3 regions of the Bradyrhizobium sp. Pa8 genome follow, and region 2 is predicted to be linked to each of the others. Evidence: riboswitches for the same ligand, from Rfam matches in the RefSeq annotation. Region 2 holds a riboswitch; each other region holds the start of a gene.
The links. A riboswitch is a leader RNA that binds a small molecule or an ion and turns the genes downstream of it on or off. The one in region 2 is predicted to bind cobalamin.
Positions count from the first base shown of each region.

Region 1: linked by a shared signal. The riboswitch ahead of ACKWRH_RS23905 (TonB-dependent receptor plug domain-containing protein) and the one ahead of ACKWRH_RS15020 (TonB-dependent receptor domain-containing protein) in region 2 are both predicted to bind cobalamin.
Region 3: linked by a shared signal. The riboswitch ahead of metE (5-methyltetrahydropteroyltriglutamate--homocysteine S-methyltransferase) and the one ahead of ACKWRH_RS15020 (TonB-dependent receptor domain-containing protein) in region 2 are both predicted to bind cobalamin.

Region 1 covers NZ_CP176767.1:5,150,168-5,154,347, forward strand. The annotation lists gene ACKWRH_RS23905 (TonB-dependent receptor plug domain-containing protein) at 1-2,096, opposite strand, end outside; cobalamin riboswitch at 2,211-2,424, opposite strand; gene ACKWRH_RS23910 (hypothetical protein) at 2,500-2,721, opposite strand; gene ACKWRH_RS23915 (hypothetical protein) at 2,850-3,107, opposite strand; gene ACKWRH_RS23920 (hypothetical protein) at 3,181-3,423, opposite strand; gene ACKWRH_RS23925 (hypothetical protein) at 3,576-3,752, opposite strand; gene ACKWRH_RS23930 (adenylate/guanylate cyclase domain-containing protein) at 3,879-4,180, opposite strand, start outside.
Region 2 covers NZ_CP176767.1:3,355,016-3,359,195, reverse strand. The annotation lists gene ACKWRH_RS15020 (TonB-dependent receptor domain-containing protein) at 1-1,774, opposite strand, end outside; cobalamin riboswitch at 1,892-2,093, opposite strand; gene ACKWRH_RS15015 (histidine phosphatase family protein) at 2,165-2,737, shown strand; gene cobT (nicotinate-nucleotide--dimethylbenzimidazole phosphoribosyltransferase) at 2,744-3,796, opposite strand; gene cobF (precorrin-6A synthase (deacetylating)) at 3,807-4,180, opposite strand, start outside.
Region 3 covers NZ_CP176767.1:1,728,106-1,732,285, reverse strand. The annotation lists gene ACKWRH_RS07900 (TauD/TfdA dioxygenase family protein) at 1-634, opposite strand, end outside; gene ACKWRH_RS07895 (hypothetical protein) at 1,089-1,265, shown strand; cobalamin riboswitch at 1,408-1,632, shown strand; gene metE (5-methyltetrahydropteroyltriglutamate--homocysteine S-methyltransferase) at 1,737-4,064, shown strand.

The sequences.
Region 1 (4,180 bases), 1.8 Mb from region 2:
AGGCGAATGCCGCCATAGACGCCCAGTCCCGGCTGCAGAAAGCCGGTCGGATTTTGATAGTGCACATTGGCGAGATTATCGAACCGGCCAAACACCTTCACCTGGTCGGTGACCAGATATTCGGCTGCAACGTTGACGACGGTGTAGGCCGGAGCCAGCAGACGCGGAATGCTGAAGTCGCGGTTGCCATCGACGAAACTCCCGACGTGCAACACGGTTGCGGACAATGTGAGCGGATCGATCGGATTCCAGATGACATTTGCGCTCCACTTCTCCTTCGGACGCCTCAGCAACTCCAGTCCCGCCGTTGCATCCACCGCGCGGGTAAAAGTGTAGTCAGCACGAACGCGAATCCGGTCCGTGATCGCAGCCGCGACGAAGCTCTCCGTGCCCTCCGTGATCGCCTTGCCGATATTGGTGTTGGTGCTCGTGAATGTCACGGGATCGAACGTGCTCTGGATCAGGTCCGTAACGTCGTTGCGGAAGTATGTCGACCCGAAGCGAACGCGATCGCCAAACAAGGGTTGCTCGAAGCCGGCGTCGTATCCGACGCTTTCCTCGGGCCTGAGGTTGGGATTTGCAAAGAAGAAAAACGCGGGAAAGCTGACGTAAAGCTGGTTGAGCGTCGGCGCCTTGAAACCCGTGCCGTAGCTACCCTTGAACTTCGTATCCGTGACCGGCACGATCACGGCAGACGTCAGACGAAAGGTCGGATGCTCTCCAAACCGCTCATTATCGTCCTGCCGGACGTTGGCCGTGAAGAAGACGCGATCCCGGAACTGGGACTGCAGCTCCATATATCCGGCCTTGTTGACGTTTTGCGCCGAGACCGTCGCCGTTTGCAGTGTTTCGGTCTCATGCTCCGCGCCAATGATGACATTGTTGTTGGGCGCGAGCTGGGTCGTGGTGTGCCAATCATACTTGAGGCGGTCGCCGGTCGTGATCGTGGCCATCGCGTCGCCGGGCGTGATATTGTAGTTCCAGTGGTTGGTGTAGTTGACGCCGAAATAGCTTCTCATCCGGTCGTCGAGAGCCGACCAGACCGCCTCCCCGCGCGTGAAGAGCTGGTGCACCGTCTGCGTGCTTTGCGCGGCCGAGGGAAAGCTCGCGGATGTGACGGGATTGAAGGTGTCTCCGGTAAAGCGCAGGGTGGCGTCAGTGTACCGCGCCACGCCGTTGAGCGTCAGGTTTTCGCTCAATTCGGCGCCAAGCTTCGTCGAATAAGTGATGTTGTCGTAATAGTTGCCGATCGCCTTCTGCCCCGGCGGCAGCAATTCGAGCGGCGTCACCGGCACGTCGTTCGCGTGGAAATGCGCGACGTTGAAGGCATAGTTGAAGTGGTCCTGTGAACCGCTCAGGCCTGCGGTTTGATTGAACGTTCCGAACGAGCCTCCCTCGACCGAGCCGGTGGCGCGGGCGGGACCGTCACCCTTCTTCGTCACGATGGAGATCACGCCACCCAGCGCGTCTGCGCCGTAGAGACCGCTCTGCGGACCGCGCAGGACTTCGATCTGCTGAATGTCGGAGGTGAGCAACTGGCCGAAATCGAACGAACGGTTCGGGTTGCCGGGATCGCTGACGTCGATGCCGTCGATCAGGACCTTGGTGTGGTTGGAATTCGTTCCGCGCACGAAGATCGACGTCTGTCCGCCGGGACCGCCGGTCTGCACGAGGTTGAGGCCAGGAACCGCGCTCAGCGCATCGGATGCGGTTCGGCGCTGATCGCGCTCGATGTCTCTGGCGGTCAGAACCGTCACCGAGCTCGCAACCAGATTGGTCGGAGTGACAACGCCCGTCGGACTGACGACGACCGTCGGAAACAGGTTCGCTGCGGATACCCCGGCAACCGTGGGCGACGGAGGCAACAGCTCGGGTTTCGGCACGCGAGCGACGCGCCGCTGCTCGGGCTGGTCGGGCGCACGCTGCGCAACTTGCGGCTTGGCCGCACGCTCGGTCGGCGCGACCTCGACCGGCGGCAGCAGATCGGGCGATGCCGATTGCTGGGCCTGGGCAATGGACAGATCGAGCGAACAAAGGGAAACGAACACGACAAGCCCGGCGCGGAAGCGCCTGGCGGCAAAGACAATACGGGACACTCTTGTAACCTCGGTATGACGTCAGTGGCACGTCACAGCGAACGAGGTTTCACGGCGGAGCGATCGATTGCTCCGGTGAAGCTAATGTCTGTACTCCCCGACCGACATCTTCGCGTGTGACCACGGCTGACGGCAGGTCTCCTGGCTCGCGGGTCGTTACCTTGCGTCGCCTTCCCAGGACCGAGATTCCCAGTGGCATATGACGAAAGATTCACCGCTTACAGTTGCGGGGGCAGCCGTGGCGTTGAGAATATCCCGGTATCGGGAAAATCTCGCACCACGTTCCCTTTTGATCTCCGTGAGGAGAACCGTCACCGACCAATCTACGGGGCGGGTAAGCGGAGAGTCAATCGGCCGGTTGCATGACGGTCAAAGCACCGCACCGGAGATTGAGCCGGCGCAATCAGGCCGACTCCCGCTCCGAACGCGTCCTGATCATCGCCCGCTCGCCGGCATCGACGAGCTGACCGATGCCGGTGCGGCCCGTGAGCGCGCAGCGGATGATGTTCTCGGCAACGGACCTGCGAAAGCAATGGTCCTCGCCGACCGGGCGATTGCGGCAGACCCGATCCAGCGCCAGCTTCATGTTGATCCGGGTGCGGGTGTCGAAATGCTCGCTGATCATTCGCAGGGCCTCGATGCGTTGATGTAGGAGCGGAAACGCGTGGGCGTAGGCCGGGTTCCAAAAACGGGCCGCGCAAGGCCTTGCGCAGAGCTGACTACGCCCGCCCTCTTGGTCCTGTGACGGGCGGGCTACGCCCGACCTCTTGGCCGCTGGGCCTGAGCCCAGGCCGCGGTGACGTCGCGCAGCGGAGCGTCGCTGCGCCGGATCGGGGTCAGCTCACCGGAGGCCGAGATGATGGCGGTCTCCTCGCGGCGACAGCGCGGGCATACGAAGCGGACCTCGTGCGGCGACGCCGACCAGCTCGAACGTTTGACGTTGGCCGCCATCGGCCAAGCATCGCAATGCGAGCACGACACCAGGAACCGACCGGGATCGAGCATACCCATTCCATAGGACTCCGCGTCCTGTCCGCCTCTTCAATGACTAACCCATGTGAATCGTTCCGGTGCCCGAGCACCGTCAGCCCCTCAGCTCCAGGCAGCGCCGCCGCTCAGTGGGCGCCTTTGAGGGTGCATGACGGGTGCAGGTGACGGTGTTGCCGTGGTCGCACGCCTTGCAGGCGGCAACGCACTGATTCATGTCGCGGGGATTGTAGGAGTTGTAGTTCCGCATCGCACAGACCGGGGTCGAGCCGGTGATGTCCTGCTCCTGGTTGCAGGCAGCCGTCATGAGCGCGAAGATGAGGACTGCAACAAGGCGCATGGGATTGCCCTGGTAAAGAGCGGCAAAGCGACATCGGCGAGGCACGCTGCACAGCAACGCACCTCGGCATTCCCACTGCGAGCAATCATGATCGCAACGCTCGCATCCTCCGAGGATGCGCGCCAAACATTAAGAACGGATTGCAGGCGGCGTCAGGCCGCAGCCTTGGTCGCGATCACCTTCCGCATATCCACCGCCAGCTGACGGTACTGCTCCGAGAGTTTCAGATAGAACTCGCGCTTGGTGCTGTCGGTGGCGAGCTTGGCAATCAGCTCGCATTCGGCGGTGAGCGTCTCGAACCGTTCCAGCCTGTCATGAAGTTCTGTCATCGGCGTGTCCCCATCAAACGCCTCAAGGGACGACAAACCTAAGCCCGGGAATTAGGTCACGGCGAACATCGTTATCGAGTAGAAGCGTTTTTTCCGGCAAGGGCGATGCCGGCCCGGTAAGGACGGCTATTTCTGCTCCAGCCGCCAGGCGCCATCCCAAGCTGCGTCCGGCGGATTGGCCTCGAACAGCGCGATGCGGCCGAGCAGCGTGCGCGAGGGGCCGTCGCCGGGCACCGCTTCGAGCGCTGCATTGAACGCGGCCCGAGCATCGTCAAAGCGCTGCGCGCGATAGGCGGCGAGGCCTTCGGTGTAGCGCGCGCGCAGGCTCTCCTGCGGGATGCTGAGCCCGTGCGCCTTGCTCATCACCTCGAAGATCGCCTGCGGCGCGCTCTGGCCGGCGACCGCGAGACGATCGATCTCGCGCAGCT
Region 2 (4,180 bases):
ACAGGTGCTTGACGCCGGTCTCATAGGTGCGCGCCGTCGTCAGATCGAGCGGCTGGGTAGGTCCTAGCAGGAAGATGTTGTTGGCCGAGATATCGGCGCCAGTCGCATACTGGCTGAAGAAGGTCAGGCCGGGGACGGCGTCCCAAGTATAGCCGATGCGGCCGGTGACCGGCGCCCAGTCCTTCGTGAACGGGAAGCCCGCGTTCACCAGACCGAACTGGTCAGTCGAGTTACGGTCAAGCCCGATATGCTCGACGCGCAGGCCGCCAATCAGCGCGAAGGTCCGCGTGAGCTTCAGCCGGTCCTCGAACGACAGCGCCTCGTTGTCGATACGCGCGGTCTGCTGCTTGGTCGTGAGCAGGCCATAATAGCCGCGGACTGGATCGACCAGCGAGACATCATCGAACGGGAAGTTCGCCGCGCCCGGCCTGACGAAGTCGAGGTAGCTCGACGACAGCGTCGTGACGAAGCGGTTGTCGAAGCCTGCGATATTGGCATCCCAGGTGAGGTCCGTGATGTTGCCGACGAGGCGCTGGCTGTGCGCGACATAGAAGCGCTCGCGATACACCTGGTTCTTGACGGAGTCGAACGCCTCGATCTCGTTGTTGAACCACGTGCGCTCCGCGCCGTAGCCATAGGCCTGACTCTTCAGCGTCAGGTCAGGCGCCAGCTTCAGCTCGAAGCCGCCGCGCAGCCACACTTCCTGCGCCACGTTTTTGTTGTCGAGGACGTTGTAATTGGTGTTGAAGGTGCGGTCGTCGATCGTGACAGCCCCGAGGTCGGTCCTGTTGAAGTAGCTGCCGGAGACAATGCCGCTCGTCGCATGCGAGCCGCTGAAGGCGATCGGTACCAGCGGCGCGCCCCAATAGGCCTTCGAGCGGTCCTCGCGATACTCGATCGCGCCCCAGATCTTGAGGCTGTCGGAGATGCGGTAGTTGAGCTGGCCAGACACATCCAGCGTCTTGGTGTTGGTGTCGTCGGCGAAGCCGTTGAGCGAGGAACGGCTGATATCGAAGCGGTAGTCGAGGCCCTGCACATTGGCGCTGCCACCGGAGCCGTAGTGCGCACGGAAGGAGTTCAGCGAGTCCCAGGAGAAATCAGCCTCGTTCCGGATCGCCCCGGTGTGCGGTTGCTTGGTGACGAGATTGATCGCGCCGCCGGCGGCACCCTCACCCGACATCACCGAGGCCGGGCCTTTCACGAATTCAACGGCCTCGAGATTGGCCGTATCCGTGATCCGCGAGGTCATGTTCTGCGGACCGATCTTGATGCCGTTGTAGAGCGTGTTGATCTGGCTGTTGGTAAAGCCGCGCATGGAGAAGGCCGCGGGCTCTGCCGGATTGTCGCCGGAGGTGACGCCGACCGCGCCCTGCGCCACCTCGGAGACGGTGCGATAGCCCTGCTCGCGCATGGTCTGGGCCGAGATCACCTCGACGGTCGCGGGTATCTGCCGCACGGTCAGGCCGAGGCGCGAGGCGCTATCGGCGACCACATTGGTGTTCAGCGGCGTTTGCGCCGCTGCGGCAGGCACGACAGGCTTTGGCGCTGCGGATGCAGTCGCGGGCCGACGCGGCGCCACACGGCGGACGCTTTGTGCATCCCGGCCGGCGGGCTTGGCCTGTTTGCGGGATTGGGCGGGGGATACCTCGACAGGTGGCAGCGGTTCACGGGCCTGCTGCGCCAGGGCGGCAGGCAGATCGGCGCCGACAAACGACGTAAGTGCAGCGGAAGCGAGCAGGAAGCGGCGCAGTCGTACAAGACGGATGGAAGGCACGGTTTTGGAACCTCGGTGTGACGTCAGTGGCACGTCACAGCGAACCAAGGTCCCACCTTCGGCCTTTGAGCCTTCCGATGAAGCCGAATGTCTGTACTCCCCGACCGACATCTTCGCGTGTGACCACGGCTGACGGCAGGTCTCCTGGCTCGCGGGTCAGTACCTTCCATCGCCTTCCCGGGACCGAGATACCCAGTGGCTCGTGACGCAAGATTCGCCGCTTACAGTTGCGGGGGCAGCCGCGGCATTGGGGACAAAATCCCCGCACCGCATTCCCTTTTCATCCCCACTCGGGGAAACCGTCAAAGCCATCTAGGATTACCGACAAGACAGAGTCAATGTGCCGGTGCGACGTTATTACCACAGCGACCAACTTCCTTGGAGATAGGCATGGAAGGCGAGACCTTCCTCTGGCTGATGCGGCATGCGCCCGTCGACGGCGCCAAAGGGACGATCCACGCGGCCGACGCGCCCGCCGATCTCGACGATCGCGCGCAACTGGAGGCGCTGCGGCGAAAGCTCCCGTCAGATGCTGCGAGCTTGGCGAGCCCGGCGCGCCGCACGGTCGAGACGGCGCGCGCGCTGGGACTCGAACCTGCGTTGGTGCCCGAATTCAGTGAGCAGGATTTTGGCGACTGGACCGGCCGGCGGCATGACGAGCTCGCGGCGACCGGCGGCGAGGCCTATGCGCAGTTCTGGAGCAATCCGGCGCACGGGCGGCCGCCGGGCGGCGAAAGCTTTGAGGATCAGGTCGCGCGCGTCCGGCTGGGCCTCGCGCAAGTCGGCGCTGGCTCGGCAACGCTCGTCGTGCATTCCGGCACCATCCGCGCCGCGCTCTGCATTGCGCTGGATCTGACGCCACAAGCGGCCCTGCGCTTCGTGATCGATCCGTTGTCACTGACCCGGATCGACCGGCTCGCGACCGGCTGGCGCGTCGTCGCGGTCAATCAGCGCGCGGCTTGAGCCGGATCAGGCGGGGCGATCCGGCACGTTGGCCTGCGCGAAGGTCGCCATGCCGTTGTGAAGGCTGCACGCGAGCCGCACCAGCGGCAGCGCGATGGCCGCACCCGATCCTTCGCCGAGCCTGAGATCGAGACTGATCAGCGGCTGCACGTTCAGCGCACGCAGCACCAGCCGATGCCCCTGCTCCGCCGATTGATGCGACGGCAGCAGGAATGGCTGGCACGACGGGTTCAGCCGCACCGCTGCCAGCGCCGCCACCGATACGATGAAGCCATCGATCAACACGGGAATACGGGCTTGCGCAGCCGCAATGATGGCGCCGCAAATCGCCGCGATTTCGAGGCCCCCGACGGCGCACAGGATCTTTTCCGGCGAAGCGCCTGCAACGCCATGCCGCGCGATCGCAGCGTCGATCACGCGCGCCTTGTACGCACGGCCGGCCGCATCGACGCCGGTACCGCTGCCCGCGATCTCCTCGGCACTGATGCCGAGCAGGCTCGCCGCAATCGCCGCCGACGTCGTGGTATTGCCGATGCCCATCTCGCCGAAGATCAGGAGATCGGGCCTGCCGGCTGCCGCGCGCGCGACTGCGCGCTGTCCGACTTCGAAGGCGAATGCCAGCTCCGTGGGGGTGAGCGCAGCTTCCACGCTGAAATCGCGCGTGCCGCTGCGCGGCTTGTCAATGACGATTCCTGCCATCGCCTCCTGCGCCAGCGTGCCGGCGTCCACGACCTCAAGGTTTGAGCCAAGCTCGCGCGCCAGCACCGAGATCGCGGCACCGCCCGAGGCAAAATTCGCCATCATCGCGATGGTCACTCCTTGCGGATAGGCCGACACGCCCTGCGCGACGATGCCGTGATCGCCGGCGAAGACGATGATCGGCACCCGCGCGGCGCGTGGTTGCTCGGTCGCCTGCAGGCCCGCAAGCTCGACCGCAAGCTGCTCCAGCCGGCCGAGCGCGCCGGCCGGTTTTGTGAGTTGCGCCTGACGCGCGAGCGCCGCCTCGCGGTGGGCGGCGGAGACCTCAGGACATTTTCGATAGACCCATTCGGGGAGCATGCTGCCTCGCTTACGGCCTGCGCTTGAGAATGTAGCTGTCCATGATCCAGCCGTGCCGCGCGCGCGCATCCTGTCGCGCGGCGACGATGTGCGGGCCGATCTCGGCCACAACGCCCGACATGACGATCTGATCGGGCATGCCGAGATAGGCGCCCCACCAAATGTGCAGCCCCGCTGGATCGAGCGACTGGAATGCCGTGCCGCCGTCGAGCATCACCACCACGGTGTCGACGCCCTGCGGCCAGCCGCCCTCGCGCAAGCGGCGCCCCGTGGTGACCAGAAAGGGCTCGCCGATGTCGTTGAGCGGCAGCGCATGCGCCGCGCACAGCGCCTGGATCGAGGTGATGCCGGGCACGACCTCGATATCAGGCAAGGGATCGAGCC
Region 3 (4,180 bases), 1.6 Mb from region 2:
CGAGCACCAGCGTGCGTTCGCCGGTCTCGGGATGGACGCGCACGACGGGATGCTCCGTCTGATAGATCGTTTTCGTGAAGACTTCGTCCAAGTGCTTCTTGTCGAGCTCGCTGGCGCGGGGCAGTATTGCATAGTCGAAGGCGTTGCTGTGGACGGCCCAGAGCTTGTCCGCAAGCCGTTGCAGCGGCGGTGCCAGGTCGAGGTAGGCCGTGACGGTATTTGACCAGACCGTATCGCCACCGAACGTTGGCATCACGATGCCTCGGAGCACCGCGATCTTGGGGTAGGCATCGATGAAGGTTCCATCGGTGTGCCACAGGTCGGCCCGGCTACCGGCGCGAGCCGAATCAAGCTCGATGATCGACGCCGTCCCCTTAATGGCACCGAGCATCGGATGAGGCGCCAGACTTCCGAAACGAAGAGCAAAGCGCTCCTGCTCGGCGTCGTCGAGATGACCCTGGTCGCGAAAGAAGACAACCTTGTGCTCGAGCAGCAGCTCATTGATGGCGGCGATCGTCTGGTCCGGCAAATCACCGCACAGGTTGATGTTTCTAATTTCTGCGCCGATGCGCGCTGCGCGTTTGATGACGTCGGCGCGAGGAATGACGCTGTCCGACACGATCGTTGCACTCATAGCGGCACTCTCCAAATTTGCGGTTTGATCCCCAGGCCGAGCTATTCAGCTGCGATAGAACCTGTGGAACGCCAAGTTGCGGACCGCATAACCAAATCCGTCAAGATCCGTGGTGACAGCGACGAACCACCCCCTTGTGCGTTCTTCGGGATCTCGGACAGGTGAGGTCTGACCCTGCGCGACGGGCTTTAATCTATGATTGACCGGATCCATCAGCTCGATCAATTGCTAACATTGGTAGTTGATCGCGACACAAAGCATACGCTTCGCTGGGCGATTGATGCAGAAATTGCAGCTCCGTTCAGCGCCGTGTTGGATAAAAGAAATGAGAGAGGGTCCGTGAGATCGATTCTGATTGAATTGCCGCGCTAAAGAGCCGCAGTGGTAACCCCAGGCGATGGAAGGTCCCAAGCGCTCTCCACTTCCATTCAAGGCGCGAGGCCTATCGACAACAATGGCCCTCAAGGGGACGCTGGCCGAGATCGATGTTGCATCCTTGGTCGAGCTATTCGATCGGTGTGGCGGTCTTCACAGCGTCGAAATCCGACAAATCGGCTACGCGATGATCATGTGGCCGCCGCCCGGCGCTCCGGATGGTATGGCCTATGAAACGCATTACGGCGCAACGTGACGGTGTTGCGGCCAAGCTCGTCGATCTGATGCAAGCGCACAAAGCCAGAGAGGCCGATGATCTCCATTGTTGAGACCATCGTACCTGCCGGCATGCCGCAGAAAAGCTGATCCTCAGAGGTTGACGTAACCGTTCGGTTACAGATAATCGAAGGCGTCGAGGTTCTCCAGGTCTCGCTTGATCTGGAGCTAAGAGGGGAAGCCGGTGCGCTCTCGATCCTTTCGGATTGAAGTAATGCCGGCGCTGCCCCCGCAACTGTAAGCGGCGAGCCTGCATCCACACGTGTCACTGAAGCAGAGGCTTCGGGAAGGCCGGATGTAGGCGATGACCCGCGAGCCAGGAGACCTGCCCCGACAACATAATCGTCCACGGGCGGGGTGTCCCGGTGGTACGCCAAGCAGCAGGCGCTTTCGTGGCCCTCCTGCCTGCGTCCGCCATGGCCTTTGCCCCCACCACAATGGGGTTAAAGCTATGTCTCTTCTCTCCCTTCCTGTCGCAACCCTCGGCATGCCACGTATCGGGCCACGCCGCGAACTCAAGCAGGCACTCGAAGACTTTTGGGTCGGCAAGATCAGCGACCAGCAGCTTCTTGAAACTACGGCCGGTCTTCGTGTCGCCAATTGGGCGCGTCAGAATTCGCTTGGCGTCACCGTCATCCCGTCAAATGACTTTTCACTCTATGATCAGGTTCTCGACACGAGCGTCATGGTTGGCGCCATTCCTGAGGCGTATGGCTGGGAGGGCGGTCCGGTCTCGCTGAAGACCTATTTCGCTATGGCGCGCGGCTCGCAAGGCGAGGATGATGACGCGAGTTGCAGTCATGCCCATGATGCCCGCGGCTCTGCCGCGCAGGAGATGACCAAGTGGTTCGATACTAACTACCACTACATGGTGCCCGAATTCCACAAAGGTCAGACCTTCAGGCTCTCCTCCCGAAAGCCGATCGAGGAATATGAGGAGGCGAAAACCCTTGGCTATCAAACGCGTCCGGTTCTGGTAGGACCAGTCAGCTTCCTGAAACTCGGCAAGAGCGCCGATCTGGCGTTCGATCCGATTTCGCTGCTCGATAATCTCGTGCCGGTCTATGTCGAGGTGCTCAAGGAACTGGCGAAACGTGGAGCCGAGTGGGTCCAGCTTGACGAGCCGTGCTTGGTGCTTGATCTCGACGAGACCACGCGGAATGCGCTCCAACGCGCCTATAAGCGTCTCGTCAAGGAGGTAGCTGGCATCAAGGTCATGCTTGCCACTTATTTCGGGGCGATCGGCGACAATCTGGCGACCGCTCTGGCGCTGCCTGTGGCCGGACTGCACGTCGATCTTATCCGCGCTCCCCAACAATTGAGCCAGATTGAATTCGGCGCCCGCGCGGACCTCGTGATTTCGCTCGGTGTGATCGATGGCCGCAATGTTTGGCGTTCCAACCTGTCGGCACTTGTGGAGCGGTTCAAGCCCGTCATTGCAAAATTCGGCAAGGATCGCGTGCAGCTCGCGCCCTCTTGCTCGCTCTTGCATGTCCCCATCGACCTTGAGCTCGAGACCGATCTCGATTCGGACGTAAAGAGCTGGCTTGCCTTCTCGGTTCAGAAGATCGGCGAGCTCACGGCCTTGGCGAAAGCGCTTGCGGGCGACGAAAATGTCGCCGCGCTTGCCGAATCAGACCTTGCGGCCATGGCTCGCCGAGTATCGTCAAAGATCCATGACACGGCCGTCGCGCAGCGGACGGCTGATATTGGCGATGATAAGCGCTACCGCAACAGCGCTTTTGCGAGCCGGGCCGAGGTTCAGCGCAAGCGATTCGGCCTTCCGCTTTTCCCCACGACGACAATCGGGTCGTTCCCGCAGACGGCTGACGTTCGCAACACCCGCGCCGCGCATGCCAAGGGAAAGTTGACAGACATGCAGTATGAACAATTTCTGAAGAAGGAAATGGCTCAAGCCGTCCGCTGGCAGGAAGACATCGGGCTCGACGTGCTCGTCCACGGCGAGTTCGAGCGCAACGACATGGTTCAGTATTTCTCTGAGCAGCTCTCCGGATTCGTTTTCACCAAGCACGCTTGGGTGCAGTCTTACGGCTCTCGTTACGTTCGTCCTCCGATCCTGTTCGGCGACGTCTCCCGACCGAAGCCGATGACCGTCGACTGGTGGAGCTACGCGCAATCGCTGACCAAAAAGCCTATGAAGGCAATGCTTACGGGGCCAGTGACGGTCCTGACTTGGTCGTTCGTCCGCGACGACGTTCCGCGCAGCGAGGCCTGCCGTCAGATCGCGCTCGCGATCCGTGACGAGGTCGCCGACCTCGAAAAGGCCGGCGCAACCATGATCCAAATCGATGAGGCTGCGCTTCGCGAAGGTTTGCCGCTCCGCCGATCCGACTGGAAACCTTATCTCGACTGGGCAGTGGACAGCTTCCGCATCTGCTCGTCCGGCGTCGCCGATGCAACGCAGATCCATACCCACATGTGCTATTCGGAGTTCAACGCCATCATCGATGCAATTGCCGCGATGGACGCAGATGTCATCTCGATCGAAACGTCCCGTTCTAAAATGGAGCTGCTCGATGCATTCACGGCCTTCAAATACCCGAACGACATCGGCCCCGGCGTCTATGACATCCACTCTCCGCGCGTTCCCGAAGCCGGTGAGATGGGAGATCTCATCGCGCTGGCTCGCCGACGGTTGTCGGACTCACAGCTCTGGATCAATCCGGATTGCGGCTTAAAGACTCGCAAATGGGACGAAGTCCGTCCGGCGCTCGTCAACATGGTCGCGGCGGCCCGTGAGCTGCGCAAGGCTTCCTGATGCCAGCGTGACACTACGATAGAGTCGGGTTCGTTCGACGGAGCTTGAGCTCCGAGCGGATCAAATAGAACGTCGCGCAACGGCATCGCCCGCAGCAGCTTCGCCAGCGGGATCGA